Regions from separate parts of the Nonomuraea sp. NBC_00507 genome, predicted to be linked through region 3. Evidence: riboswitches for the same ligand, from Rfam matches in the RefSeq annotation. Region 3 holds a riboswitch; each other region holds the start of a gene.

Region 1 (7,303 bases), 4.4 Mb from region 3:
TCGGAAGCGATCGGCCAAGAATCTTTGGATCGTCCGATGCGGGGTGGCTCGCGACTCGGAGGCCTCCACGACCTTACTTTCTGTCGTGGCTCTTATCCCTATGTGATCGAGAGGAACTTCCATGCTTCGTGGCATGCTCGCGGCCGGCCTCACGCTGGCCGCTACCAGTCTCGTCATGGCCGTCGGCCCAGCCGCTCAGGCCGACCGCAGGGCCCCGTACGCGCGAGCCCTGGCGACCGTCGACGCCGGCGGCACGCTCATCAGCGGCAAGAACGTCATCAGGTCATGGCGGGCCGGCCTCGGGCGGTACTGCGTCCAGGTCTCCCACCATGTGGACGTGAACGACGCGCTGATGCAGGTCTCCTCCCGCCAGGCGCTGCGGCTCGCCCACGTCGTCTACGGGAGCACGTCGCCGGTCTACGGGAGCACGTCGCCGGTCTACAGGAACGATTCGCCGGTCTACAGGAACACGTCGGCGGACCACAGGAACGATTCGGCCGACTACAGGAACGATTCGTCGGTCTACCGGAACCCGTCGCCAGGTCACCGGAACGGGTCGCCGGTCTACCGGAACCCGGGCCACCGCAACGGGTGGCACAAGCACGGATGGCCGGGCCACCGTCACCCGTCGCCGGTCTACGGCAGCCCGTGGGCGACCTGCGGCCAGCACAACACCGTCACCGTCAACGTCTACAACCCCAGCACCGGCCATCTCGCCGACGGCGGCTTCGACCTCGTCATCGCCTGACCAGAAAGGAACACTGAGATGAAAAGCATCAAGCGCGTCTGCACACTCACGCTCGCCGCGACCGCCATCCTGGCGCCGGCCCCCGCCCTCGCGGACATTCCGCACGGCCACGGCCACGGCTACGGCTACACCCAGGCCTCGGCCGTGGTGTCGGCGGACGGGTCGATCATCAGGAGCAGGAACATCGTCGACGTCTGGCGAGCGTACCGAGGCACCTACTGTGTCGTCGTGGAGCCCGGCGTCGACCTGGACGGTGCGGAGGAGCTCTACGCCCGGGCAGTGGGCCGACACTGGTCCCCCCGCTCGCTGTCCGTGCAGCGCGGGTCCCGTGCGTGCGGCGGTGACTGGCACAACACCATCGCCGTCCGCAGCCAAGCCTCCTACGGATACCCGGCCGACGCCGCGTTCTACCTAAGAGTCTCCTGAGATTCTCCGCTGCCGCCTCGGCTCCCGGCCGGTCGATTCGTACCAGCCGGGAGCCGGGGCGTGTTCGGGCTCAGCCGCCCGGCTGGATCAGGCCCGACTCGTACGCCGCTATGACCGCCTGCACCCGATCCCTGACCGCCAGCTTGGCGAACACGTTGCTGACGTGGGTCTTCACCGTGTGCTCGCTGACGACGAACGCCGCGGCGATCTCCGCATTGGACAGGCCGCGACCGAGCAACATCAGCGTCTCCCGCTCCCGGGTGGTGAGGAGGTCGAGCCCGACGGGTCGTCTCCTGGGCCGCTTGGACACCATGTCGTCGATCAGCCGCCGGGTCACGGCCGGTGCGAGCAGCGACTCCCCGGCGGCCACCACCCGGACGGCATGCACCAGGTCGTCCCTGCGCACGTCCTTCAGCAGAAAGCCGCTCGCCCCGGCGTGGAGGGCGTCGTAGACGTAGTCGTCCTGGTCGAAAGTGGTCAGCATCAGGACGCGGGTGTCCGTCTCCGCGCACACGACCCGGGCGGCGTCGATGCCGTCCATGTGCGGCATCCGGATGTCGAGGAGGAGCACCTGGGGCTGGTGGGCGCGTACCACGTTGATCGTCATCGGGCCACCTCCGCGTGCCCGCGCGGGAGCCGTACCGAGACCTGGAAACCCCGGCCCGAAGGCGCGGGCCCGAACATGGCGTCCCCGCCGCCCGCCGCCGCCCGCTCCCTGATGCCGATCAGCCCTTGGCCGCCCGCGTCGGCCGGCCCCGGGCCGTGGCCGTCATCGGTGACGGTGACCCGCAGCGCGTCGCGCTCCCACGCGAGGTGAACCTCCGCCGAGCCGGCGCCGGCGTGCTTGACGACGTTGGTGAGCGACTCCTGGATGATCCGGTACGCGGCGACCTCGACGTCGTGCGACAGCTCGAGCGGCGTCTCTGCCGCTGGCGGCGATCGCCTCGAAAGCCGCCTCCGCACGCTCCGGCCGGGTGCGTACGGCGAGCGGGCCGGACTCCGCCTGGACCACCATGAGACTGACCGCGTGGGCGAGGATGTCGTGCATGTCCCGGGCGATCCTCGCCCGCTCGTGCTGGGCCGCCCGCTCGGCTGCCAGTTCTTGCTCCTTTTCCAGCCGCATCGCCCGCTCCCGCAGCGCGAGCGACTGCTGCCGGGTCAAGGCCGCCACCCGGCCCAGGGGTGCCCTCTTTCGACGCGCCCGAGTGAAAGCGCTCTGACAAACCCCGGCGATGGGTGGGAGTAGGTAAAGGATTTCGCCCCGATCGCCTATCTCATAGGGCATTCTGTTGCCTGCTCCCCATCGGGGTTTGCATCTTTCTATGCCGTTCGCTTACGTTAGAGGACTCAGGGCGTACGCCTGGCAGTGCCGCGTAACGTCCTCCGTATTGCCGAGACCGCGTCTCATCGGCATGGACATTCGAGTCCGTGACCATGACGCGGCCGCCGAATTCGCAATCTGCGGAACCGGGGACCCACTTCATCTGGGGTGAATCGGCGCGCTCGACACGAGCGCCCCGTAGGGCACTTCCACGCCCGAACCCGTCAGCTAACCCGGTAGGCGGCATGGAAGCTAGGAGCATTTTTCACCCATGGCCAAGAACGTCTTCGCTCGTGCCCTGACGTCCGCAAGCCTCTCCCTGGTCGCCGCCGGGATGGCCGCGACGGTCGTCGCCGGATCCCCGGCCTTCGCCGCCGACCAGCAGTCCACGCAACCCGCGCGGTCCAACCTCCCCGCCTCCCAGGCCATCCCGCAGAAGGGCGCCGGCCAGGTGAGCGCCGACACCGTACTGAAGATCGCCGAGTCGCAGATCGGCGTGAGCGAGAACGCCGCCGGCGGCGGCACCCCGTTCCACAGCTGGTACATGTCCTCCCCGCGGGCAGCCGAGACCGTCGCCCGCGACGGCGGCAGCCTGCAGGCCTACGCCAACGCCCCGTGGTGCGCCATGTTCATCTCCTGGGTCGGCGAGCAGGCCGGCGCCCGCCCCACGATGGGCTGGGACGCCTACACCGTCAGCTACGCCAAGTGGTTCCAGGCCAACAAGCACTGGGGCACCGAGGCCAAGCCCGGCGCCGTCGTCTTCTACGACTGGAACGGCCAGGGCACCGACGGCATCGACCACGTCGGCATGGTCAAGAAGGACAACGGCGACGGCACCATCACCGCGATCGAGGGCAACACCGGAAACGGCAAGGTCGAGCAGCGCATCCGGCCCAAGGCCCACGTCGTGGGCTACGGCTACCCCGAGTACAAGGCCTGACCCCAAGGCAGGTCGCCAGAAAATAACGGGTGGTGCAGGACAGGGTCCTGCACCACCCGTCGCATGTGTGCCTGCCTATCAATGCGCGCAAGATCGGTGTTGTCATCGGCTCGTAAGATTCGCGCCCGCGGCCTGGGCCTATCCTCACGACGTGGGCAGAATTCGTGTGATGGCCGTCCTCGTGGCGGCGGGGTTGTTGATCGCCGGGTGCGGCGGGGCCGTTGAGACGGTCCGGGGTGATGCGCCCGTGTCGGCGACCGTGGCGACGGCCACCCCGGCTCCCGCGACCACGGCATCTGGCACGCCCGGTGCGTCCGGTGACGCGCGGGTTCCCGACGCCTTGAAGTTCACCGCCACCACACTGGGCGGGCAGACCTTCGACGGTGCGAGCCTGGCGGGCAAGCCGGTCGTGTTCTGGTTCTGGGCGCCGTGGTGTCCCAAGTGCCAGTCGGAGGCGCCGGCCGTCAAGGCGGCTGCCAAGAAGTACGCCGACGTCGCGTTCGTGGGGGTCGCCGGCCTGGACAGTGAGGCGGCGATGAAGGACTTCGTCCGGCGTACCGGGACCGGCGACCTCGCCCACCTGTCGGATGAGAAGGGCGTGGTGTGGACCCGGCTCGGGATCACCCAGCAGTCCACGTTCGTGTTCATGAAACCGGACGGAACAACCGCGAAAGCCTCCGGCCCGCTCGACTCCGATGAGCTCGATAGCCTTGTCGCCAAGCTGCTCGCCGCCTGACGCCGCGCCGCGGCCGAGCCGGAGCCGGACATGATCGGTGACGTGCCGTTGGCGCTGGCCCTGGCCGCGGGCCTGGTGGCGGCGTTCAATCCCTGCGGGTTCGCGCTGCTGCCCGCGTACCTGACCATGCTCGTGGCCGACGACGACACCCGCCCGGCGGGCGGCGTGTCGTCGCGCGGGCCGGTGGCGCGCGCTCTGCTGCTCGGGGCGGCCATGACCGCGGGATTCGTCACGGTTTTCGGGGTGTTCGGCCTGGTGGTGACCCCGCTGGCGGTGTCGGTGGGCCAATACCTGCCGTGGGTGACGATCCTCATCGGCCTGGCCCTGACCGGGCTCGGCGTATGGCTGCTGAGCGGGCGGGAGCTGCTGATCCGCACGCCCCGGCTGGCCACCGGCCGTCCCATCGCCTCGCTTCCCTCGCTGTACGGATACGGCCTGAGCTACGCCGTGGCCTCGCTGTCGTGCACCATCGGCCCGTTCCTCGCGGTGACCTCCGCCTCGCTGGCCGCCGGCGGGATACTGGGCGGCCTGATGGTCTTCGTCGCCTACGGGATCGGCATGGGCCTGGTGGTCTCCGCGCTGTCGCTGGCGGTGGCGCTGGCCCGCTCGGCCGTGGTCGCCCGTACCCGGGCCGTGCTGCCGTACGTGTCGCGCATCAGCGGCGGACTGCTGATCCCGGCCGGCCTGTACGTCGCCTACTACGGCTGGTACGAGCTGCGCGTCTTCGCGGGCGCCTCCCCCCGCGACGCGATCGTCGACGCCGCGACCGCCGTGCAGGGCGCCCTCGCGCGGTGGCTGGAATCCCTCGGCGTGGCCTGGGTCGCTGTCATCCTCGCGGTGCTCGGCGCAGTCGCTCTGGCCGCTCGCCTGGCACGGCGCAACGCGCACCGCTCCGAAGACTAAAAGCGTTCGCCGGCGCTCGTCAGCGCTGGTCGACCAGGACCTCGATGCTGTAGTCCTGGGCGCGATAGCAGTGGTCGCCGTGCTCCACGGCTTTGCCCCCGGAGTCGAAGGCGGTGCGTGTCATCGTCAGGACGGGCTCGGCGGGCTCGAGCCGGAGGTGGTGCCGCTCCGACGAGGTCGGAGGGCGGGCTCCGATCGACTGAGCGGCGACGACGGGGCGCACCCCGCGTTCGCGCAACAGCGCGTACAGGCCTGATTCCTGCAGATCCTCCCGGCTGATGTCGTAGTGCGCGGGAGGCAGCCAGTTGCGCATGATGGCCAGCGGCCGGTTGCCGGAGAACCGCAGCCGGACGAATGAGAGCAGCTCGGTCTCGGCCGGGAGGTCGAGCGCGGTGGCCACGCGTTCGTCACGCACCAGCTCGTGCCGCAGGACGCTCGTCGAGGGCTGCCCGCCGGCACGGGTGAGGTCGTCGAAAAGGCTGGTGAGGTCGGCACGCCGGTGCACCTTGGGGTTGGCCACCGTGGTGCCGATCCCGCGCCGGCGCAGCACGAGCCCGCGGTCGACGAGCTCTTGGATGGCCTGGCGCACTGTCGGGCGCGCCAGGCTGAGCCGCTCGGCCAGGGCGAGCTCGTTCTCCAGCTGGTCGCCCGGCTGGAGCCGGCCGCTGGCGATCGCCGTGCGGAGCTGCTCGGCGAGCTGGTGGTAGAGGGGCACGGGGGAAGAGCGATCGAGCGTCACACCCACTTGAACGGCCACGAGGCGAGTGTACCTCTGTTCATGTATATGACGTTACGCAATGATGTCAGGACAAAGTCTTGACTCGATCCGTGTTAACAGGGCAGGCTTCAACCACATCGCCCATGGCCTGACCAGGCCTGGGGTAGGGCGAGTGACGACCCAACGACGTGAATGGACAGGACGCGCATGCGCATCGGGCTCGCGGGCGTCGGAAGGATAGGCGCCTTCCACGCCAAGACTCTGGCCGCTCTCGACTACGTCGACGAGCTGGTCGTGACGGACGCCGACACCGGGGCCGCCGAGCGCGTCGCAGCCGAGCTCGGCCTCGACGTGGCCCCGGACGCCGAGGCGCTGCTGGCCTCGGGCGTCGACGGATTCGTGATCGCCACCGCCACGCCGGGGCACGCGCCGCTGCTGCGCCAGGCCATCGCCGCCGGGGTGCCGGCCTTCTGCGAGAAGCCCGTGGCCGCCACCTTGAAGGAGACCATCGAGCTGGCCGAGCTCGTCGCCGCGACCGGAGTGCCGGTGCACGTCGGCTTCCAGCGCCGCTTCGACGCCGGATATCGGCGCGCGCAGGCCGCGGTGGCCTCCGGCGAGCTCGGATTCGTCCACACCATCCGGGCCGGCACCCACGACCAGGCTCCGCCGCACGCGTCCTACATCCCGACCTCCGGCGGCATCTTCCGCGACTGCAACGTGCACGACTTCGACATCCTGCGGTTCGTCAGCGGCCGCGAGGTGGCCACGGTCTACGCCACCGGCGGCAACAAGGGCGCGGACTTCTTCGCCGAGGCCGGCGACGTCGACACCGGAGGCGCGCTGCTGACCCTGGACGACGGCACGATCGTGCTGATCTCCTCGACCCGCTACAACGGCGGCGGCCACGACGTGCGCATGGAGGTCCACGGCGAGAAGGGCACGATCGCCGTCGGCCTGGACCACTCGCTGGCGATGCGCTCGGCGGAGGAGGGCGTCGACTTCCCGCGCGGCCCGCAGAAGTGGTCGTTCATGGAGCGTTTCCTGCCCGCCTACCAGGCCGAGCTCACCGCCTTCGCCGACGTCGCCCGCGGCGAGCGGCCCTCGCCCTGCACCGTACGGGACGCGCTCGAGGCCTTCCGCATCGCCGAGGCGTGCGAGCTGTCCAGGGCCGAGCGCAGACCCGTCGCCCTGTCCGAAATCGAGGGCTCCGAGATCGAGGGTATTGACACGCCATGACGACCACACCCGTCGCCGGCCGCGTCGCCGGCGCACCGATCTCCTGGGGAGTCTGCGAGGTCCCTGGCTGGGGCCACCAGCTGGAACCTGAGACCGTGCTGAGCCAGATGCGCGCGCTCGGCCTGGCCGCCACCGAGTTCGGCCCCGACGGCTTCCTGCCCGACGACCCGCAGGCCAAGGCCGCGACCCTGGCCGGGTACGACCTGAAGGCGGTCGGGCAGTTCGTCCCGGTCGTCCTGCACGATCCGGAGCACGATCCTCTCCCCGAGGTCGAG
Region 2 (7,303 bases), 5.6 Mb from region 3:
ACTACGCCAAGCGCCCCGACGACGTGCAGCGCCTGCTCGACGAGGGCGTCGACGCACCGCAGGAGGCCACCTGGCGAGCCGTCATCGACGCCTCGGCGGCGATCGCCGCCACCCCGGCCGAGTTCCGTCCCGAGCACGTCGCCGCGCTCCGCGCCGCCGGGCTCGACGACCTGGCCATCAGCGACACCATCCACGCCGCCGCGTTCTTCAACTGGGCCAACCGGCTCATGCTCTCGCTCGGCGAACCCACCCCGAAGGAGGACCAGTGACCGAACCCCGTCGCGGACTCGGCGACATCAGAACTCGCCTCGACCACCTCGTCTACGCGGTGCCCGACCTCGCCGCGGGGATCGCCGAATTCGCCGAGCGCACCGGGGTCCGTCCGGTGGCCGGGGGCAGCCACCCCGGCGGCACCGCCAACTATCTCGTCCGCTTCGGCCCCACCTCCTACCTGGAGATCATCGGCCCCGACCCGGAGGCCACCGCCCGGCCCCGGGCGTTCGGCCTGGAGACCCTGACCGCGCCCCGGCTCGCCGCCTGGGCCGTTCGCCCGGAGGACATCGACAAGGCCGTGTGGCAGGCCCGCGAGCAGGGCTTCGACCCCGGCGACGTACAACCCCTTTCCCGCCGCACCCCGGCCGGCGAGCTGCTGGAGTGGCGGCTCACCCGGCGCGAGGACCCGGCGGCGGTCAGGCCGGTGCCGTTCCTCATCGACTGGGGCGACACACCTCACCCCGCCGCTTCGGACCTGCCCCTCGTGAGCCTGACCTCCCTTTCCGCCGTACACCCCGACCCGGACGAGCTGCGGCGCGACCTGGCCGCCCTCGGCGTCCGGCTCGACGTCTCACCAGGACCCGAACCGGCGCTGCGCGCCGTCATCGACACCCCGCTCGGCTCCGTGACCCTGCGCTGACCAGACGAGAAAGACCATGAGCACCCTTCGCGAGTACCTGTCACACAAGCGCGCGGCCCTGCTGGCCCGCCGGGAGTCTCCCACCGCCGGGCCGGTCCCGCTGCACGCCCATGTCACCGCCGAGGGCCGCAGTGGGATCCGGCGCGTCAGGATCAGGGACTTCCAGATCATCAGCGACAGCGGTCCCGACTTCGCCGGCTACGACCTCGGACCCACCTCACCCGAACTCCAGGCCGGCGTTCTGGGCAGCTGTGTCACGCACATCTTTCTGATCAAGGCGGCCGAGCTGGCGGTGTCCATCGATGCGCTGGAGGTGGACGTGCGCGCCGAATACGACCCCCGAGCCCAGCGACCGGGCGACCGCGGCGTCCCGGTGCACCCGCACAACTTCCGCTACGAGGTGCTGATCGACTCGCCGGCCTCCGATGAGGAGCTGGCCCACCTGCATGCCGAGGTCGAGCGGGTCTGCCCGATCCTCAATCTGATCCGCAACCCACAGCCGGTCAGTGGAACGGTGGTCCGGATCCGAGCGGGAGCACCACCGGTCTGACGGGCAAGCCCCGGCATTCCAGGCCTACCTGTTCGCCCTGGCGGCCGGGCTCGACGGCTCCGGCCGCCACGTCGCTCTGGCGCAGTCGGCCTACATCGCCGGCACGGCCCTCGCACCAGCCGTGGGAACCGCCCTCGGACCGCCCCCACCGCCTGACGTCACCAAAATGAGCACCGTAGCGTGACACGTGAGTCGTCCACGTCGTGCGCTGAGCCGGGTCGCCAAACCGCGAGCGGGTCCTGGGGATCAACAGGACAATACGCCCAGTTAAGGCAAGCTGCCGTAGTCGTCACATCCGCGGTAACGAACGACTTGACGGTGGCATCACCGCCGTCGGCGCTCAGCCCGATCATGCGACCGGTGAACCCGCCGGCCACCTCGGTGGAGGTCGCCGTGGACCACCGCCTCGGCCTGGTCCTGACCCACCGTCGGCACGATCATGAGCCGATTGTTGACATCGAGCCGTGCGGCGCGGATCAAGCCGGCGCACGAGCCTCCGATCGAGGGCGATGCGGGTGAGCCAGCCCAGGCCGGCCGTGAAGAGCGGCGGGCACACGATCGGCCCGAAGGTGTAGCCGACCAGCACCATGAGTGGGATCCACCCGCGGTTCACGGCCTGGTGGAGAGCGCTGAGCGGGCGAGGGCGCGGATCTCCTCGTGGCGGTGGTCCAGATCGATCTGGGCCAGCGCGCCGACCAGCCACCCGAACTGCTCGGACTCCTCATACTCCGCCAGCTCGGCCAGGTCTTCGGGGGTGCGGCCCAGCCCCGAGCTTGCGCGCCGCGGACAGCGCCTGCGGATCGGCGATAGCGGCCGGCAACGGTCTGGGCCAGCTCGCCGAGAACCTCCGCGGTGCCCCGCCGCACGCCCTTGCCGAGGAGTTCGGCCCGCTTCTCGTACGGCGAGGCCGCCAGCTTCTGCGCAGTGTCCCACCGGTCGCGCAGACGCTGGGCCGCCTCCACCGCCACGTGGTAGTCGTCGCTGCGGCGCAGCAATATCGACAGATAGAGCAGCTGGAACAGCCGTCCCGGACTGTTGGTCACCGGGAACCCATGCGGCTCGGCGAAACCGCGTCCCACCTCGCGCAACAGCCCCCGGACCAGGCGGCGCTTCTCATCGACGTCCATCATGCCGTGCCGCCTACCCGCGGCCGAGGCGGCAAACGCCCGTGCCGACTACGAGCCGAAACGAGGGGAACCCTTGACGGAGAGAGAATTCCGACAAAAGCGGCATGCTGCTGGAGTGGCGATATGAGCGGAGGCCATCGCGCGATGCCGCACACCGCGGACATCGCGGTGGAGGCGTGGGGGGACAGCTGCGAGGAATGCCTCGCCGAGGCCGTGCGGGGCCTGGTCGAGAGCTTCGCCGACATCCGGGACGCGCCGCCGGGCGACGGCGTGGACCTCACGGTGACGGCACAGACTGACGAGGACCTGCTCGTCGAGGTGCTGCAAGAGGTGATCTACCAGATCGAGGTGCACGGCCGCCTGGTCGTGGACGTGTCGCCCGGCGCGGCCGGGCTGCGGCTGGCCACCGTCCCGGCGGAGTCGGTGGAGCAGGTCGGCGCCATGCCGAAGGCGGTGACCGCGCACCACGTGCGCTTCGGGGAGACAGACGGGACATGGCGGGCACACGTCGTGGTCGACGTCTAGCCCCACGGGACTTGCGCGGCGAGCGGCTAGCCCTTCACGACGCCGACGGGCGCCAGCTTGGCCACTTTGCGCGCCAGGCCCGCCTGTACGCAGACCTCGACCACCGCGTCCAGATCCTTGTACGCCTGCGGCGTCTCCTCGGTCAGCCCGCGCGGCGACGCCCCGCGTACGGCGATCCCGGCACGCTCCAGCTCGGCTCGCAAGGTGGCCGCCCTGGTGGTCTTGACCGCCTGGTGGCGGCTCAGCCGGCGACCGGCCCCATGGCAGGCCGAAGCGAACGCCGGCCCGCCCGGCACGCCGGCCAGCACGTACGACCCCACCCCCATGGACCCAGGCACCAGCACCGGCTGCCCCAACGGCCGCAGATCGGGCGGCAGGTCCGCGTGGCCGGGTGGCAGCGCCAGCGTCGCGCCCTTGCGGTGCACGCACAGCTGCCGCGTCCCGCCGTCCACCTGGTGGGTCTCCAGCTTGGCGAGGTTGTGCGACACGTCGTACAGCAGGCTCAGGTCGCCGTGGCCCGTGACGCGGTCGAAGGCCCGGCGGGCGGCCTGGCCGAGCAGTTGCCGGTTGGCCCTGCCGTAGTTGGCGGCCGCCGCCATCGCCGCGAGGTAGGCCCGTCCCTCGTGCGACTCGACCGGCGCACAGGCCAGCTGCCGGTCAGGCACGCGGATGCCGTACCTGGTCATCGCCGCCTGCATGGTCTTCACGGCGTCGGTGCAGATCTGGTGGCCCAGCCCGCGCGACCCCGTGTGGATCATCACGCACACCCGGCCCCGCCACAGCCCGTACGCCTCGGCGACCTCCTCGTCGTACACGTCGGCGACGGCCTCGACCTCCAGGAAATGGTTGCCCGAGCCGAGGCTGCCGACCTGCTGCAGCCCGCGCTCCCGCGCCCGGGAGCCGACTCCGGCCGGGTCGGCGTCGGCCACCGCGCCCCGGTCCTCGCAGCGCTCCAGGTCGCCGGGCTCGCCGTGGCCGCGCTCGACGGCGTACCGGGCGCCGCCGGCCAGGATGTTCTCCAGCTCGGCCTGGCTGTGCAGCCGCCACACCGCGCCCTTGCTCATGCCGCGCGGAACCGACACGTCGAGGGCGTCCATCAGCTTGTCCAGGCGTGGCCGCAGGTCGTCCACGTGCAGGTCGGCGAGCAGCAGCCGGACGCCGCAGGAGATGTCGAACCCCACCCCGCCCGGCGAGACCACCCCGCCCGCGGCCACGTCGGTGGCCGCCACGCCGCCGATCGGGAACCCGTACCCCCAGTGCATGTCGGGCATCGCGTAGGCGGCCTCCACGATCCCGGGCAGGGTCGCCACCGCCGCGACCTGGGCCAGCGCCTGATCCTCCGACGGGTCAGGCAGCAGCTCCCGGGTCGCGAAGACCACGCCGGGCACCCGCATGCCGCCCTCGGGCTCGATCCGCCACCGGTACGGCCGCTCCTCGACCAGTTGCATCATCACGGTCACCTTGCCGTCTCGCCCTCCCGCCCCGCCTACCCACACACCAGCCGGGGAACGCCGCCGATGCCAGGTGAGCCTGTTTTCCGCCTGACCGACGTCGGGCTGACGCCCCGCATCCGGCGTGGCACGCGGGTGCTCGGGCTGACGGCGGCCGTCGCGACCCACCGCGCGGCAGGCGTGACGATCGAGCCATCGGAGCTCCGGACCTGCACACGGCCGAGTGGGCCGAAGCCTAAGCTTCGAGGGTATGCATCCGGAAAGCATGTTCGGCTGGCCGACCAGGACCGACAACGACCCCGCCCGCGTCGCCCTCCTGCTGCCCGGCCGTGCCTACGTCCCGGCCCGGCCCCTGCTGCACTATGCCAAGACGGTCTTGACCGCACACGGCTGGACCACCCAGGAAGTCTGGTGGCAGCCGCCGGACCTCCCGCCCGACGACTATCCCACGTGGGTGATCGACCAGGTCACCCGGTACGTCGAACAGGAGGTCGACGCCCGGCGCGTGCTCCTGGTGGGTAAGTCCCTGGCCAGCTTCGCCGCCTCGGTCGCGGCCGACCGCGACCTGCCGGCGATCTGGCTCACGCCGCTCCTGCATCACCCTCAGGTGACCGGCGCATTGCGCCGCGCAAAGGCGCGCACCCTGCTCGTCGGCGGCACCGCGGACACTGCTTGGAAGTCTGAGGTGGCCCGTTCCCTCCCAGTCGAGCACCTGGAAGTCCCGGGCGCCGACCACGGCCTGGAGACGCGAAACCCGGTCGGCTCGGCGGAGGTGCTCGCACGTGTGACGGCGGCCATGGAGTCCTTCGTCAGGAACCTGTGACAGCTCATGAAACGACCCCAGCCGGCTGCGCCGTAGCGCACGACAGCGTTGGGATCAGGCCCTGCCAGGTGGCCGTACTGGTCGGTTGCGCGACCTTGCCCGGCCTGGAGCCGAAGAGCGCCGCGCGCACCCGGGGCGTTGACGCGACGCGCCCCCGAAGACCTCGCCGACGCGGTGCGCAAGGTCTGTCGGGGCATCCGGGTCGTCGACCCGGTCCTTGCCACCGAGTCGTTGATCCACGGGATCAACCCGCTGGCGGCGCGCGAGCGGGAAGTGCTGGTCGCGGTCGGCGCCGGACATGCCATCGCCGAGGTCGCCAAGCTGCTGCGGCTCTCCGAGGGCACCGTGCGCAACCACCTTTCGGCGGCGATCGGCAAGACCGGCACCCGCAGCAGGAGCGAGGCCGCGGCGGTGGCGAGGGAACGCGGCTGGCTGTAGGCAGGTGGAGGACGTTGGAGAGCGTCGTTTCCAGCCCTTGACTGGGAATCTATCCGTTTGTAGCCTTAATGTCAGATATGTACCCAGATAGGGTATTTGGGGTATACGTCCGACTTGTCGGTTCGTTACCCGACCATCGCCAGACGCATCACAGGACGGACCTGTGACCGCTGAATCCGCCTTGCGCGGAACCGGGGACCCACATCCCTTGGGGTGAATCGGCATGCCATGCCGTAGGGCAGCTTCCACGCCCGAACCCGTCAGCTAACCCGGTAAGCGGTATGGAAGCAAGGAGAACCCCCTTCACGATGGCCATGCATCGTACGATCCATGCCCCCAAGATCAACACCCCCGCCGCCGGCACCTCCCGCGCTCTGCGCAAGATCACGGCCACCGTGTCACTGGCTCTGGTAACCGCCCTGGCGGGTGCTGGTCTCGCGGGTCCCGCACAGGCGGACGGCTTCATCGAGGGGCGCGACATGTCCCACTACGAATCCACCTACGACTGGGCCGGCAGCGGCGTCCAGTTCGGCATCGTCAAGGCGACCGAAGGCACCGACTTCATCGACAGTTCGTTCGCGCGTCACTGGGCGGAGGTCGGCAAACTTCCCATGGTCCGCGGTGCGTACCACTTCGGGCACCCGGCCAACGACCCCGTCGCCGAGGCCGACTTCTTCCTCTCCGTGCTGGACACGCAGCCCGCCAAGGCCGGAGACCTGCTCGTCCTCGACCTGGAGACCACGGACGGTCAGTCAGCGGAGCACGTGAACACTTGGGCCAAGACGTGGCTGGAACGGGTGAAGTCCAAGACCGGAGTCACGCCGCTGTTCTACGCCAACTACAACTTCGCCGAGCAGTACGGCCAGGGGCTGGGCGAGTACCCGCTGTGGGTGGCGCACTACAGCAAGGCCAAGGGCACGGTCGCCACGCCGACGCACTGGAAGACGTGGGCCATCCACCAGTACACCGACGACCCGTGGGACCAGAACGTCTCCTCCCTGCGCCAGGACCAGCTCCGCGCCCTCGGCCGGAAGTAGCCGGAGTCCTGCTCGCCGGTCGCGGACCCCGGTACCGGGGCCGCGACCGTGGCCGGATCAGCCCCTCATGATGGGCACGGAGCAGTCGTGGTGGAGAAGCGAAAGGCCGTGCGTGCAGGGGCGCCCACCAGGTTGTCCCAGAATCGGCGCGGGGTCAGCGGGGCCCTTGTGGCGTCGAGCAGATCCCGGAACCGGCCGGTGGCCAGCTCACTCCTGATCCGCTGCACCTCGGCCTGGAGCCGCTCGTCCGGCAGCCGAGTGCCGGGGGCCATGTAGTCGGCGAGGACGTACGCGGCGGGAAGCGGCTTCTCATGCCCGACCCGCTGCCCGCACGCCAGCGCCATGTGACTGCCGAGGGCGTTGGCCAAGCCGAGCTGGTCCACGACGAGGACGTCCAGCGGGAACGACGCCCCCAGCGTGCCGAGGACCTTGCCTGCCA
Region 3 (7,303 bases):
ACGTCTGTTAGGGCTTCCATTCGTCCTCGCCTCCACGGCTAGCGGGGTTTCGGGGGCGCTATATGAGCGCGTGCGCGGCCCCGGAGGAGCGCGACGGTCCTCATGAGCAAGGCGACAACCGCCCTCACCCGACCATAGCGGCACACAGATGCCCTGCGTGCGGCAGGTGCGCCAACATCCGGCAACCCGGACGCCCCATAGCCTAATGCCAGTCTCTCCAGGCTCCTTACCGGATCAAGGGAAAATTTTGCGATAAGGCGTCGGCGCAGGCCCCGGAAGGCTCAGCGAAGATCTTTTACCACGCGCGTTCCGGCCAGCCTGTCATGCGGCCCCCGCTCCAGCGGCTTGTCGATCAGGATGAGCAGCCCGACGCCGAACAGCAGCATTCCGGCCAGCAGATTGACCACTGGAATGCCCATGAGCATGAGCGGCCCCGGATAGACCAGGGATCGTTTGAGCGCCGCTCCCGGCGTGAGCTTCGCCGGGGCCAGGCGAATCCGCATGATCGCCTTGCCGAACGTCCTGCCGTGCCTGAAATGGGCCCGCCAGTCGTAGCCGGCATAAGCCAGTCCGGCCCCGAACCACGCGCACACGCCGGGCAGGCGACCGCCGAACACCTCCAGCACCCCGACAGTTCGGAAGATGGCCCAGAGCGCAATGAACAGAATGTAATAGAAGACCCCGAAGACGAGCGCTTCAATCAGGCGGGCGGCGAGCCGTTCCCACCATTCCGCCGGCAGCGAGATCGCCCATGGCGGCGTCCCGGCCATAACCTCCACCTCGCCTCCGGCTCGGGGTTCCGTCCCATTCTGGTACGGCCCCGCGGACAAAACATAGGGGCCGGCGGGAAGCCGGCCCCTATGTTTACGTGCGGGAGGACTACTTGATCTTCACCACCACGGTGCGCGCGAACTTGTCCGCGAACGTCTGCTGCAGCGGCTTGTCCCACAGCATGGAGGCGCCGTTCAGGCCGCACAGAAGGGGACCGAGGAGCGTTCCGAAGGGAATCCAGTAGAAGATGTAGCCGCCCCACGTCACGAGCGCGCGCTTGAGCGCCACGTCGTTGGGGATGCCGCCCGGCGGCACCGGGCCGCCGACCTGGACGACCTTGATGCCCATGATCATCTTGCCGACGGTCTGACCCTTCATCTTGTGCATGAAGAAGTCGTAGCCGACGTAGACGAGGGTGAGGACGACCGACATCAGGATGCCGATGACGAACGAACCGAACAGGCCCGTGCTCGCCCCGGTGGTCGAGCTGTAGCTCGCGACCAGGAACAGCCCGAAGATGAAGGACACCAGGCCCATCACCACGCCGAAGATCACACCGTCGACGATCCTCGCCACCAGCCGCTGCCACCACTCCGCCAGCGGAGCCGGTGCGCCAGGAGGTTGCACGCCGACCGGCTGCCCGTAGGCCTGGCCGTAGCCCGGCTGGCCATAGGCGGCCTGCTGCGGCTGCCCGTAGGCCTGGCCGTACTGCTGGTCGCCGTACTGCTGCTGGCCGTACTGAGGCTGGGCGTAGCCAGGCTGGGACTGCGCCTGCTGGCCATAACCCTGCTGGTCGTAGCCCTGCTGCTGCTGAGCGTAGCCCTGCTGCTGGCCGTAGCCGGGCTGGGACTGCGCCTGCTGACCGTAGCCCTGCTGCTGGCCGTAGCCGGGCTGGGACTGCGCCTGCTGACCGTAGCCCTGCTGCTGGCCGTAGTCGGGCTGGGACTGCGCCTGCTGACCGTAGCCCTGCTGCTGACCGTAGCCCGGCTGCGACTGCGGTTGCTGGCCATAGCCCGGCTGCTGACCGTAGTCGGGCTGGGACTGAGCCTGCTGACCGTAGCCCTGCTGCTGGCCGTAGTCGGGCTGCGCCTGGGGCTGCTGGCCATACTGCGGCTGCTGGGCGCCGTACTGCCCGGAGGAGGGCTGCTGGCCGTAGCCCGGCTGGGACTGCGCCTGCTGGCCATAGCCCTGCTGCCCATAGTCGGGCTGGGACTGAGCCTGCTGACCATAGCCGGGCTGCTGGCCGTAGCCCGGCTGGGACTGCGGCTGCTGACCGTAGCCCTGCTGCTGGCCGTAGTCGGGCTGCGACTGCGGCTGCTGACCATACTGCGGCTGCTGGCCGTATTGCTGTTGCTGGCCGTAGCCCTGCTGGCCGTGCTGCGCCTGCTGACCGTAATCCGGCTGCTGGCCGTAGCCCTGCTGCTGCCCGTACTGGGCGTCGGCGGCGGGTTGCTGGCCGTACTGCTGTTGTTGCTGGCCATAACCCTGTTGCTGTCCGTAGCCCTGCTGGCCGTATGGGGGCTGCTGGCCATAGGCGTCGTCCGCCCGGTAGCCGACCACAGTGACGTCGGGGTCGGGCTCGCCGGGGTGGCGGCCCGTGTTCTGCTGCCCGTACTGGGGATTTCCGGGTGCAGAGTTCTCGCCCGATTCGTCCTGTGGATACGGCGGCTGTCCGGTGCTCACCGTGTCACCTCGCTTCGAGTGCGCATGTGGCACGTGTCAGGACACATGCCCTGTGCTGCCCAACGTATCGACATAGGTATCAACAATCACCTTTCCAGCTAGTCAAGGTCAGCGTCACCCGATGTCAGGTGGAGCAGCATGCGGGTGTTGCCCAGGGTGTTCGGCTTCACATGCTCCAGGTCGAGGAACTCCGCCACACCCTCGTCGTACGAAGCCAGCAGTTCGGCGTAGACCTCAGGCGAGACCGGCGTGCCCTGGATCGGGCGGAAGCCGTGCCGCGCGAAAAAGTCGACCTCAAAAGTCAGGCAGAATACACGCCGCAGTCCCAGATCGTTCGCCTGCCGGATGAGCGCGGAGACGATCCGGTGGCCGATCCCCATGCCCCGGCACTCAGGATCGACGGCCACCGTGCGAACCTCGGCCAGGTCCTCCCACAGGACGTGGAGCGCGCCACACCCGACCACCTGCCCGCCCCGCTCGGCCACCCAGAACTCCTGTACGTCCTCGTACAGGGTCACTGTGGTCTTCTCCAGGAGCCGGGGGCCGGCGCCCGCATAGGTGTCGACCAGGCGCCTGATCCTCCGCACGTCGGGCGTGCGGGCACGCCGGACCACCACCGCGGTCTCCGGCGTCGTCAGTTCGGCCACCTGTTCCATGGCTCTCCAGAGTACAGATGTCATTACGGTTCGGTCCTAACTCCCATGTCTGGCCCCATCCTGTGACGTGCCACGAGCCACATGGACACGAGCCCGGCGTCTTCCGGCGTTCGGCAGAAGCAATGACAAAGGGGACATAAGGTCTCTCCTGCATGGCTGATCACGAGATCACCTTGTGACCCGCCAGTTGTGAAACCTCTACAGATCGAGCAGTTCTGGTTGAGCACGAACCCGGAGTGCATTAGTGTCCAGCGACAACGTTCCCCGCGTGGCGCACGCGGGAGACACGCCCAATTCCCGCATGGGGAGCCGGGGATCCACCGGTGGCGAGCTTCGCACGCCACCATCGGGGTGAATCCGAGTTCTTCGGTAGGGCTGCTCCGGCCCGAACCCGTCAGCTAACCCGGTAGGCGTCAATGAGAGGAGCTGGTTGGTGAAGCGTACGCACGGCCGTGGGAGGAAGTCGGCGGGCAGGCATGCCCGCCCTCCGGAACGGGCCTGGCTCGCACGCCGCCTCGGCGTGGTGAGCATCACAGTGGCCGCGCTCCTGATCGCCATCCCCGCCGCCGCTCCGGCGTCCGCGGATCCCAACCCCTCGCTCAAGGAGCTCTCCGACCAGGTCGAGAAGCTGCACGTCGAGATCGAGACGCTGACGGAGCAGTACAACGGGCAGCGGGAGAAATACAAGGTCGCGCAGAAGGCGGCCGACGCCGCCCAGAAGACGCTGGCCGGCAGCGAGGCGGACCTCGCCGCCAAGCGCGCCAAGGCCGCCCTGCTCGCTCAGAACGCCTACATCTCCGGTGGGCTGAGCAGGGCGCTGGCATTCACCTCGTCGACCGACCCCGAGAAGTTCCTCGATCAGGCCGCGACCACGTACGCGTTGGAGCAGCAGCAGGCCGAGCAGGTCAACCAGCTCGCCAAGGCCATGGACGCCGCCGAACGCGCCAGAGCGGGCGCCAAGACCCGCATGGAGGAGCTGCAGAAGATCGTCGCGGACCTCGACGGCAAGCGCGACAAGATCACCAAGCTGGTGGCCAAGGCCGAGAGCGACCTGTTCAGGCGGGCCATGGGAGAGGCCGGCCGGGCCGGCAAGCGCGTGCACATCAACCTGCCGATCCCCGGCAACGGCAAGGCGGCCCAGGCCGCGAGGTGGGCACTCACGCAGCAGCTCAAGCCGTACGTCTGGGGCGCCGAGGGCCCCAGCTCCTACGACTGCTCCGGCCTGGTGATGGCGGCCTTCCAGCGGGTCGGCATCTCGCTGCCGCACTACACCGGTGACCAGTGGACCGCGGGCCGGCACATCGACAGGTCCGAGCTACGCGCGGGCGACCTGGTGTTCTTCTACAGCGACCTGCATCACGTCGGCATCTACCTGGGCGGGGGCATGATGGTGCACGCCCCGCGCACAGGTGATGTCGTGCACATCGCCTCGATCGCCAACCGCCCGTACGCCGGCGCGGTGCGCATCGCCGACTGAGGCGTCAGATCAGCTGACGCCGCGCCGCCCAGGCCACGGCCTCAATGGCCGTGGCCACGCCGATGCGGTCGCAGATGCCCCTTAACCGCCGGCGTACTGTCCGCCCACTGATCTCCAAACGTCTCCCCACGCGATCGACCGTAACCCCCTTGGCCAGCTCCGCCAGCAACGCCAGATCCGCATGGCTCAGCTCGACGCCTTCAGTGAGCACATCCATCGGGAGCCCTCCCCCCCAACAGCAGAACTCGGACCTCACAACGGGCCAAAGCCGCTCGTCTCGCAGACGGTAAACGCATCCCGGAAAGGTCGTCAAGCGCCAGAATCTTCGCACTTGACGGGCACTATTGACATGATCCGTTATATGTGACGAACTCGCCATATGGCGACGAGACCGTCGGCGCAATGAGCGATCCTATAGAACGGTCCAATAGGCCCCGGCCCGGGACGGATGAGCCTGGCAGACGTCCTGGTTTTGATCCGAGCGATCCGGACTTTCTGCGCGAGCCAGACGCGCGCTACCGCGAGCTGAGCGCTCGCGGGGCGATCTTCCGCACCCGCGCGGGCCGCTCGTCGCCGCCACCCACGAACGTTGCGGAGCGATGCTCCGCTTCGGCCACGGCTCCGACCCTCTGTACGGAAGAGACCCAGGTCAGCCCATTGAATCGGCCCTCTGGACGGACCCACCCGACCACACCAGACTGCGCGCTCCGGTCGGCGAGGCGTTCACGCCGTGCATAGTCGAACGGCTCCGCTCCCGCATCGGGGTGATCGCCACCGAGCTGATCGGCGCATTACCGGACGAGACGGAGCTGGTTTCCGGCTTCGCCTACCATGGTCATCACCGAGATGCTCGGGGTGCCTCCAGAGGACTGTGAATGTTCCAGCGGCTGGAGCGAAATGTTGGCTCGCAGCCTTGACCCGATGCTTACAGAAGAGCTCGTATCGGAAACCGGCCGGGCCAGAAGAAAGTTTGGCGCCTACTTCCGCGACCTCATCGCGATCAGGCAGGCGCGCCGGCGACGATCTCCTGAGCGCTCTGGCACGGATCGAGGAGCTCACCAAGGCCGAGTTGCCGGCCACGCGGCCGATGTGGCACCGGGCGGGCGCGCAGGACCGGCCGCGCGCCCGTCTCTCGGCTCAGCGGGTCGGCTTGACCAGGGGGAACAGGATCGTCTCCCGGATGTTCTTGCCGGTGAAGGCCATGATCATCCGATCGATGCCGGCGCCCATGCCGCCGGTCGGCGGCATCGCGTATTCCAGCGCCTGCAAGAAGTCCTCGTCGAGCTGCATGGCTTCCAGGTCGCCGCCGGCGGCCAGCAAGGACTGCTCCATCAGGCGGTGGCGCTGGTCGATCGGGTCGTTGAGCTCCGAGTAGGCCGTGCCCAGCTCGGTGCCGAAGCCGATCAGGTCCCACTTCTCCGTCAGCAGCGGGTTGTCCCGATGCAGGCGGGCCAGCGGCGAGGTCTCCAGCGGATAGTCCATGACGAACGTGGGCTGGATGAGCGTGTGCTCGACCAGCGCCTCGAAGAGCTCCTGCACGATCTTGCCCGAGCCCCACTTCGGGTCCCAGTGGATCTCGCGCCGGTCGGCGATCTTGCGAAGCTCCTCCAGCGTGGTGGAGGTGGTGATCTCCTCGCCCACGGCCTCCGACACGGCGCCGTAGAGCGTGATGCGCGGCCACTGGGCGAGGCCCAGGTCCACCTCGACGCCGTCGTGCACGACCACGGACGTGTCCAGGGCGGCCAGGACGGCCTTCTGGTACATCCGCTGCGTCAGGTCCGCCATGTCGTTGTAGTCGAGGTAGGTGCCGTAGGCCTCGACCATGGTGAACTCGGGGTTGTGCGTGGAGTCCGCGCCCTCGTTGCGGAAGTTGCGATTGACCTCGAAGACCTTCTCGATGCCGCCGACCACCAGCCGCTTGAGGTAGAGCTCGATCGCGATGCGGAGATAGAGCTCCATGTCGTAGGCGTTGATGTGGGTCTTGAAGGGCCGGGCCGTCGCGCCGCCGTGGATGGGCTGCAGCATCGGCGTCTCGACCTCGAGGTAGCCCTCGTCGTGCCAGAAGTCGCGCACCGCGCGCACGGTGGCGCTGCGGATGCGGGCCATCTTCCTGGCCTCGTCGTTGACGATGAGGTCGACGTAGCGCTGGCGGACGCGGGCCTCGGGGTCGGTGAGGCCGACGTGCTTCTCCGGCAGGGGGCGCAGGCACTTGGCGGTGATCTGCCAGCTTTCGGCGAGGATGGACAGCTCGCCGCGGCGCGAGGTGATGACCTCGCCGATCACACCGACGTGGTCGCCCAGGTCGACGTCGCGCTTCCAGCGTGCCAGCGACTCCTCGCCCACCTTGTCGAGCGAGATCATGACCTGCAGATCGGCCTCGCCGTCCCTGAGCGTGGCGAAGCAGAGCTTGCCACCCACGCGGCTGAGCATGACGCGGCCCGCGACCGCGACCGTGTCACCGGTGGCGGCGTCAGGCTCCAGGCCCTGGTATTTGTCCCTCACCTCGGCGTTGGTCGCCGTACGGGGGAAATTCACCGGGTAAGGGTCGACGCCCTCGCTGCGAAGGCGGTCGAGCTTCTCCCTCCGGATCCGCATCTGCTCAGGAAGTTCGTCGCTCACAACAACAAAGCGTAGGGGATATGGCGAACTGCAAGGACTCGTCGGTCCCCTGCAGGGAGCACGCAGGAACACTGCAAGAGACCTCTTCTATCAATGA
Region 4 (7,303 bases), 3.3 Mb from region 3:
AGCACGGCCCAGCAGCTCGTAGCCCCGCCCGTCGGCCCGGCGCGCTGGGATGCTGGAATGCCGCGCGTTCCCGGCGCAGACTGGGGCGATGATCCCCAGCAACTGGTACAACATCGTTCCCGACCTGCCCGCTCCGCCGCCTCCACCACTGCATCCCGGCACCAGGCAGCCCATCGGGCCGGACGATCTGACTCCGCTCTTCCCCATGGAGCTGATCGCGCAGGAGGTCAGCGGGGAGCGGTTCGTCGCGATCCCGCAGGAGGTGCTCGACGTCTACCGGCTCTGGCGGCCGACGCCGCTGATCCGGGCGCGGCGCCTGGAGAAGGCGCTCGGCACGCCGGCGAGGATCTACTACAAGTACGAGGGCGGCTCGCCCGCGGGCTCGCACAAGCCGAACACGGCCGTGCCGCAGGCCTACTACAACGCGCGCGAGGGCGTACGGCTGCTCACCACCGAGACGGGCGCCGGGCAATGGGGATCGGCGCTGGCGTTCGCCTGTTCCCAGTTCGACGTCGAATGCCAGATCTGGATGGTCCGCGCCTCCTACGACCAGAAGCCGTACCGCCGCTCCCTCATGCAGGTGTACGGCGCCACCGTGCACGCCAGCCCGTCCTCCGTGACGGGCGCGGGCAGCAAGGTGCTGGCCGACCACCCCGACTCCCCGGGCAGCCTGGGCATCGCCATCAGCGAGGCCGTCGAGGTGGCCGCGGCGACCCCCGACGCCCGCTACGCGCTCGGTTCGGTGCTCAACCACGTGCTCATGCACCAGACGGTGATCGGCGAGGAGGCGCTCGAGCAGCTTCCCGAGATGCCCGACCTGGTCATCGGCTGCACGGGAGGCGGCTCCAACTTCGCCGGCCTGACCTTCCCGTTCCTGCGGGAGAAGCTGGCGGGACGGATCTCGACCGTGTTCCGTGCGGTCGAGCCCGCCGCCTGCCCGTCGTTCACCCGCGGCGTCTACGCCTATGACTTCGGCGACACTGCCGGGCTCACGCCGCTGCTCAAGATGCACACGCTGGGGCATTCGTTCGTGCCTGACCCGATCCACGCGGGCGGCCTGCGGTACCACGGCATGTCGCCGCTGTTGTCGCACATGTACGAGCTGGGCCTGTTCGAGGCCGTCACCCGATCCCAGAGCGAATGCTTCGAGGCCGGCGTGCGTTTCGCCAGGACGGAGGGCATCGTGCCCGCTCCTGAGCCCACGCACGCGCTCGCCGAGACCATCGCCGAGGCGCTGCGCTGCAAGGAAAGCGGCGAGGAGAAGGTCATCCTCACCGCGCTCTGCGGCCACGGGCACTTCGACCTGGCCGCCTACGATCGTCATCTGGCCGGGCAACTGGAGGACTACACCCTCCCGCAGGACCGCATTGACCAGGCCCTCACCGAACTACCGGGGTGAAATCGGGTGGCCGCCGGGCAGAGGCGGCCACCCGGGTCAGCGTGCGGTGGGCCGCTTGCCGTGGTTAGCCTTCTTCTTCTTGCGTGCTTTGCCCTTGCGTGCGCGCTTGGCCATACGCTCGCCTCCGATGATCGGGTGCTACGGCATTGATCCCTCACCGTCTCTCGCCTGCGCCAACCAGGCAAGCGACGCCACCCGACCTAACATTCCCCGAACTAATCCGTGTCATAATTTGGTGGAATCTGTTGGAAGGAGGAGGCGTGCTCGCACAGCAGCGTCAGCAGGCGATCCTCGAGCGCGTACGCAGCGACGGCGGTGTCCGGGTGGCCGATCTCGTCCGCGAGCTCGGCGTCTCCGACATGACCATCCGCCGCGACCTCGAGGTGCTGGCCGAGCGGGGCCTGCTGGAAAAGGTGCACGGCGGCGCGACCGCCCTCGGCCCGGGATCGACCGAGGAGCCGGGCTTCACCGCGAAGTCCGCCCGCCAGCAGCAGGAGAAGCAGGCCATCGCGCGCTGCGCGGCGCAACTGGTGCGCCCCGGCACCGCTGTGGCGCTGTCCGCGGGCACCACCACCTGGGCGCTGGCGCACCACCTGATCGGTGTGCCCGAGCTCACGGTGATCACGAACTCCATCCCCGTCGCCGACGTTTTCCACCGCAATCCGCGCGCCGACCGCACGGTGGTGCTGACCGGCGGCGTACGCACGCCATCGGACGCCTTAGTGGGCCCGGTGGCCGTGGCCGCCATCCGCCGCCTGCACGTGGACACGCTCTTCCTCGGCGTGCACGGGATGAGCGTGCGGGCCGGGTTCACCACGCCCAACCTGCTCGAGTCCGAGACCGACAGGGAGCTGGTGGCGGCCGCCAACCGCCTGGTCGTCCCGGCCGACCACACCAAGTGGAACACGGTGGGCATCAGCACCATCGCCGAGCTGAGCGAGGCCGACGTGGTCATCAGCGACCCGGGGCTGCCGGAGGAAGCACGTACGCATCTGGCCGAAACGGCCGGGGAACTGATCATCGCGGAGGGCTCGCTTTGAAGCGCACCATCACCAACCTGGCCGACGGCCGAGAGCTGATCTACTTCGACCGGCGGGACGACGCCGACAGGAGCGCGATCGACCGGCGGTCGCTGGACCCCCGGCCGGTGGCCTCTGAGCTGCGCTACGACCCGCTGACCGAGGAGTGGATCGCGATCGCGGGGCACCGGCAGACGCGGACGCACCAGCCGACCGGCACGGCGGCCGAGTGCCCGCTGTGCCCGTCGTCGGAGACGCGCTCGACGGAGATCCCGGCGTACGACTACGACGTGGTGGTGTTCGAGAACCGCTTCCCCTCTTTTGCCGAAAATATCGGGACTTATGGGGAAGTGGGCGGGCTGAGTGAGGTCCGTCCGGCCGTGGGCCGCTGTGAGGTGGTCTGCTTCACCTCCGAGCACTCCTCGTCCTTCTCCCGGTTGTCTGACGCCCAGGTCGAGCTGGTCATGGAGGCATGGGCCGACCGCACGGCCGAACTGTCCGCCATCGAGGGCGTGGAGCAGGTCTTCTGCTTCGAGAACCGGGGCTCGGAGATCGGCATCACGCTCGCGCACCCGCACGGCCAGATCTACGCCTATCCGTACGTCACCCCGCGGACCAAGCTGCAGCTGGGCGCCGCCTCTCGCTACAAGGGAAACCTGTTCGCCGACGTGCTGGCCGCCGAGCGCGCCGCCGGCACGCGGGTGGTGGCGGCCAACGAGCTGTGGACGGCTTTCGTGCCCGCCGCCGCGCGCTGGCCGTTCGAGGTGCACCTCTACCCGCACCGGCAGGTGCCCGACCTTGCGGCGCTGACGGAGGCGGAGCGCGCCGCGTTCGCGCCGCTGTACACGTCGGTGCTGAAGGCGTTCGACGGGCTGTTCGGGGTCGTGATGCCGTACATCGCGGCCTGGCACCAGGCGCCGGTACGGAAGGGCCGTGAGCTGGCTTACCTGCACCTGGAGCTGTTCACCATCAGGCGGGCGCCGGAGAAGCTGAAGTATCTGGCGGGGTCGGAGTCGGCGATGGGGGCCTTCGTCAACGACGTGCTGCCGGAGGAGGCCGCACGCATGCTTCGATCACGAGTAGATCACTAATAGATTTCTACTTAAGGTCGCATGACTCGGGATCTACCACTAATATCCCGATAAGCACCGGCCGTAACGGCCGGTGCCCGCCTAATCCCGGGCGAGTTGCCCGGGAGCCGGGGACCCATCGCACGTGGGGTGAATCCACTTCGGTGGTAGGGATCTCCCATGCCCGAACCCGTCAGCTAACCCGGCCGGCAGAGGGAGAGGAAACATCTACGTGGCGGCTGCCCTGATTCGCTCGGGAGCTCCGCTCCCTTCGCCGTCCCTCGCGAGTCTTGCCATCAGCCTCATCACCGCCGCCGCCGTCGCCTTCTTCCCGGCGACCTCGGCGTCGGCGGCCCCCAAACCGACGGAGTCCGAGCTCCGCGCCCAGCTCAAGCAGCTCAACAGCAAGGTCGACAAGCTCATCGAGCAGTACAACCTCAAGCGCGTCGAGCTGGCCAAGGCCCAGCAGGCCGCCAAGACGGCCAATGAGCGCCTCGCCACCGCGGAGCAGACGCTGGCCGCGGCCGAGCAGCGGGTCGCCGAGATCGCCCGGCTTCGCTACCAGAACGGCAACCCCCCGGTGCCGGGTTTCATGCTGCCCGCGAGCGGCGGCAGCGCGGCCGTGCTCAACCAGCTCACCGTCGAACAGCAGGCCTTCGTGCAGGGCGTGGCCAAGGCCCGCGACGACAAGGAGAAGGCGGCCAAGGACGCCGCCGCGCTGGCGTCCGAGATCCGCGGGGACGCGGCCCAGGTGGACAAGCAGCGTGACGAGGCCGAGGACGTCATCGAGGACATCAAGAAGAAGCTCCAGGACCTCGTGCCGTACGGCACCGGCCGCAAATCCGACGGCAGCTGGGCTCCCGAGCTTCCCTCCGGCTCCGACAACATCACTCCCCGCACCCGGCTCATGCGCGAGCAGGTGGGCAAGAACTTCTCGCTGCCGTACACGGTGGGCTGCTTCCGCTCGGGCTCCGGCGGCGAGCACCCGCTCGGACGCGCCTGCGACTTCATGATGAGCACCGGAGGCTCGATGCCGTCGGCCGCGAACCTCGCGCTGGGCGACCGGATCGCGGAGTGGGCGATCAAGAACATGGACAAGCTCGGCATCAAGTACGTGATCTGGAAGCAGCGCATCAACCACGGCTCGGGCTGGAGCGGAATGTCGGACCGCGGCAGCATCACCGAGAACCACTTCGACCACGTGCACATCTCCATGCACTGAAAGCCGCACACCAGGCCGAAGGTAAAGTCAGGGCTCATGATCGACTCCCGCACCCCACCACCCCTCACCGGCGACGAGCTGACGGTGCTCAACAACTGGCTCGAATGGCACCGCGCCACCCTCGCCGTCAAATGCGCGGGCCTGTCGGACGAGCAGTTGCGCCTGCGCTCGGCCCCGCCCTCGACCCTGTCCCTCCTCGGCCTGGTCAGGCACATGGCGCACGTCGAACGCTCCTGGTTCCGCCGCGTGCTGAACGGCGAGGACATCCCCAAGCTGTGGGACAAGGACCGCGACAACGACGCCGACTTCAACGACGTCGACACCGCCTCGGCCGAGGAGGCGTTCGCCACGTGGCAGGACGAGATCGAGCGCGCCCGCGCCATCTCGGCCGCCACGCCGCTGGACGCCGTCGGCGACCGCAACGGTCGGGACTGCACGCACCGCTGGATCCTCGTCCACATGATCGAGGAGTACGCCCGCCACAACGGTCACGCCGATCTTCTACGCGAGCGTATCGACGGCGTTACCGGCGAATAACGGTCCCCTGCCGCTCCGCCATCATCCCTGACGGAAGACGATCGCGGTGCCGAGCGCCTCGCGGGCGGGCACGAAGATCTCGCCCGCGGCGGTCTCACCGACCGTCATCCCGGCCTCGCCCAGGAACCGCCCGGTGGCCGCGACGTCCCGCACCGCCACCGCGTACGCCGCGAACCCGGGCAGCGCCACCGCACTCTCGCCCGGCAACAGCACGTCCAGCCCGGACGCGCCGACCAGAGTGATGCGAGCACCGCCGTCGCCGAGCGCGAACGTCCGCACGAGCCCGTCCCGCGATGCCGTACGTCCCACATAACGCTCATAGCGCCGCTCGGCCTCGTCCAGCTCGTCGTCGGCCACGCACAACACGCATTCGACCAGCTCGACCGCGCCATTGGGATGGTCGGCGGCCTCATGCGCGGAGGCGTTCTCCGCCAGCCCGACCCGTCCCTCCGGCACGAGCCCCGGCCCGGAGCCGTCGATCTCCAGCCACCGGACGGGATCCATCCGCACCCCGTCCGCCGTCTCGATCGGCCGCTGGGCCGCCTGCACCCCGCCGTGCCCGACGCCGCCGGCCGTCAGCCGGGCGGCGGCGCCGTCGATGCCGAGTGCGTCGAACATCAGGATGTGCACACCCTCGAAGCGCCGCAGGCACGCTTCCAGGTTGGCAGCCGTGCCGCGGACGGCCTCCTTGAGCGCGGGCAGCCGCTCCGCGGGCGCCCGCAGCGGGATCAGCCGCGCGTCGCCGGGAACCCGCCCCGCCCCGGCGACGGTGACCAGCTCGAGGAAGCCGCCGGTGAGGTACGCGTGCGTATTGCCCACCCCGACCGGCTCGGGCGGCTCGCCCACCACCGGGTACGCGGGCCCCGGCAGCGCGAACCCCATCCGCCGGTATCGCTCGAGCGCCTGCCCCATGTCATGCACCACGTGTCCCACGTGGTGCAGCCCACGGATGTCATGTCCCATCGCCGCCTCCATAAGCCGCGTCACGGAAGTCACGGGAGAGCCCTTCGAAGATCTCGATCACCCGCTCGGCCGCCGGCGCGCAGTCGGGCAGCGGCTCCGGCTCGAACGTCCTGCGCAACGTGTCGGCCAGGACGCCGGCCTTCTCCTCCAGGCCGAGCGTGACCTCGGCCGGCAGCAGCGGCTCGACGGCGAAGAACCCGAACACGATCGTCGGCAGCGGATAGTCCAGGTCCTCGGGCCGCAGCCCCTTCCGCAGCAACCCGTGCCGGGCGAGCACGCCCAGGTAGTCCCGCGAGGCGAGCAGCTTGGCGCCCTCGAGCGGTTTCCTGGCCGGGCTGGCGAGGAACTTGTCGAGCATCTCGGCGTCCCTGGTGAAGATCGCCCGCAGCACCGGCCGCCGCATCGCCTCCAGGAAGAACCGGCGCATGTACCGGTGCAGCGCGATCTCGTCGGGATCCGCCCGCATGCCCGCGACGACCGCCTCCAGCATGGCCACCGCCTCCCTGGCGCCGACCGCGAAGAACAACTGCTCGCGGGTACGCCAGTGCAGGTAGATCGTGCCCTTGCCCACCCCGGCGCGTTTGGCGATCTCGTCGATCGTCACTCGCCGGTATCCCCAGCGCAGCAGCAGCTCCTTGGCCGCGTCGAGGATCCGGTCAGCCCGCCCGCGGTGCTCGGCATCCACAAAGGCCTCCTCGTGACTGTTGACCGATGACCAATTTAGCACTCTGGTCACGAGAGAGAACGCGGAGACGTCGTACCAGGTGATCTAAAGGTTGGGTCAGGATTCCGTGCGGAACAGCGCCCAGACGGCCTTGCCGCCGCGAGCCAGGGGGTCCCAGCCCCAGCACTGGCTGTACGTTTCGACGATGTAAAGGCCGCGCCCGTTCTCGGAGATGAAATCCGGCTCCTTGGGCCGCGGCACCTCGTCGCTGGGGTCGGCCACCGCGAGCAGCACGTGCGGCGCGACCCGCATGAGCAGCAGCTCGATCTCCCGCCGCCCGGCCGCGTACATCGCGTACCTGACGGCGTTGGTCACCAGCTCCGACACCACGAGCGCGGCGTCGTCGCTCAGGTCGTGCAGTCCCCAGCC

What was found. Region 3 has a riboswitch for cyclic di-AMP ahead of OHA25_RS10385 (C40 family peptidase). Riboswitches for the same ligand answer to the same signal wherever they lie in the genome.
Region 1: it holds a riboswitch for cyclic di-AMP, as region 3 does, so the genes downstream of both, OHA25_RS49420 (CHAP domain-containing protein) here and OHA25_RS10385 (C40 family peptidase) in region 3, are expected to answer to the same signal.
Region 2: it holds a riboswitch for cyclic di-AMP, as region 3 does, so the genes downstream of both, OHA25_RS43965 (glycoside hydrolase family 25 protein) here and OHA25_RS10385 (C40 family peptidase) in region 3, are expected to answer to the same signal.
Region 4: it holds a riboswitch for cyclic di-AMP, as region 3 does, so the genes downstream of both, OHA25_RS26020 (coiled-coil domain-containing protein) here and OHA25_RS10385 (C40 family peptidase) in region 3, are expected to answer to the same signal.

The regions. Positions count from the first base shown of each region.
Region 1 covers NZ_CP107853.1:10,302,768-10,310,070, reverse strand. The annotation lists gene OHA25_RS49445 (hypothetical protein) at 134-748, shown strand; gene OHA25_RS49440 (hypothetical protein) at 767-1,174, shown strand; gene OHA25_RS49435 (response regulator transcription factor) at 1,245-1,781, opposite strand; gene OHA25_RS49430 (sensor histidine kinase) at 1,778-2,137, opposite strand; partial or broken gene OHA25_RS49425 (hypothetical protein) at 2,145-2,189, opposite strand; cyclic di-AMP (ydaO/yuaA leader) riboswitch at 2,609-2,753, shown strand; gene OHA25_RS49420 (CHAP domain-containing protein) at 2,767-3,435, shown strand; gene OHA25_RS49415 (redoxin domain-containing protein) at 3,587-4,171, shown strand; gene OHA25_RS49410 (cytochrome c biogenesis CcdA family protein) at 4,202-5,074, shown strand; gene OHA25_RS49405 (GntR family transcriptional regulator) at 5,094-5,831, opposite strand; gene OHA25_RS49400 (Gfo/Idh/MocA family protein) at 6,000-7,028, shown strand; gene OHA25_RS49395 (TIM barrel protein) at 7,025-7,303, shown strand, end outside.
Region 2 covers NZ_CP107853.1:9,126,145-9,133,447, reverse strand. The annotation lists gene OHA25_RS44005 (alkylhydroperoxidase domain protein) at 1-269, shown strand, start outside; gene OHA25_RS44000 (VOC family protein) at 266-913, shown strand; gene OHA25_RS43995 (OsmC family protein) at 930-1,463, shown strand; gene OHA25_RS43990 (hypothetical protein) at 1,940-2,593, opposite strand; gene OHA25_RS43985 (archease) at 2,714-3,115, shown strand; gene OHA25_RS43980 (RtcB family protein) at 3,142-4,566, opposite strand; gene OHA25_RS43975 (hypothetical protein) at 4,817-5,389, shown strand; gene OHA25_RS43970 (response regulator transcription factor) at 5,528-5,827, shown strand; cyclic di-AMP (ydaO/yuaA leader) riboswitch at 5,986-6,121, shown strand; gene OHA25_RS43965 (glycoside hydrolase family 25 protein) at 6,136-6,864, shown strand; gene OHA25_RS43960 (hypothetical protein) at 6,930-7,303, opposite strand, start outside.
Region 3 covers NZ_CP107853.1:2,025,411-2,032,713, reverse strand. The annotation lists gene OHA25_RS10405 (RDD family protein) at 282-770, opposite strand; gene OHA25_RS10400 (RDD family protein) at 880-1,398, opposite strand; gene OHA25_RS10395 (hypothetical protein) at 1,393-2,556, shown strand; gene OHA25_RS10390 (amino-acid N-acetyltransferase) at 2,553-3,110, opposite strand; cyclic di-AMP (ydaO/yuaA leader) riboswitch at 3,388-3,538, shown strand; gene OHA25_RS10385 (C40 family peptidase) at 3,544-4,587, shown strand; gene OHA25_RS10380 (LuxR C-terminal-related transcriptional regulator) at 4,592-4,804, opposite strand; gene lysX (bifunctional lysylphosphatidylglycerol synthetase/lysine--tRNA ligase LysX) at 5,725-7,206, opposite strand.
Region 4 covers NZ_CP107853.1:5,333,802-5,341,104, forward strand. The annotation lists gene OHA25_RS26000 (uridine kinase) at 1-2, shown strand, start outside; gene OHA25_RS26005 (TrpB-like pyridoxal phosphate-dependent enzyme) at 89-1,399, shown strand; gene OHA25_RS61495 (50S ribosomal protein bL37) at 1,436-1,513, opposite strand; gene OHA25_RS26010 (DeoR/GlpR family DNA-binding transcription regulator) at 1,660-2,439, shown strand; gene galT (galactose-1-phosphate uridylyltransferase) at 2,436-3,509, shown strand; cyclic di-AMP (ydaO/yuaA leader) riboswitch at 3,578-3,714, shown strand; gene OHA25_RS26020 (coiled-coil domain-containing protein) at 3,721-4,710, shown strand; gene OHA25_RS26025 (DinB family protein) at 4,747-5,247, shown strand; gene OHA25_RS26030 (VOC family protein) at 5,269-6,210, opposite strand; gene OHA25_RS26035 (TetR/AcrR family transcriptional regulator) at 6,200-6,895, opposite strand; gene OHA25_RS26040 (ATP-binding protein) at 6,992-7,303, opposite strand, start outside.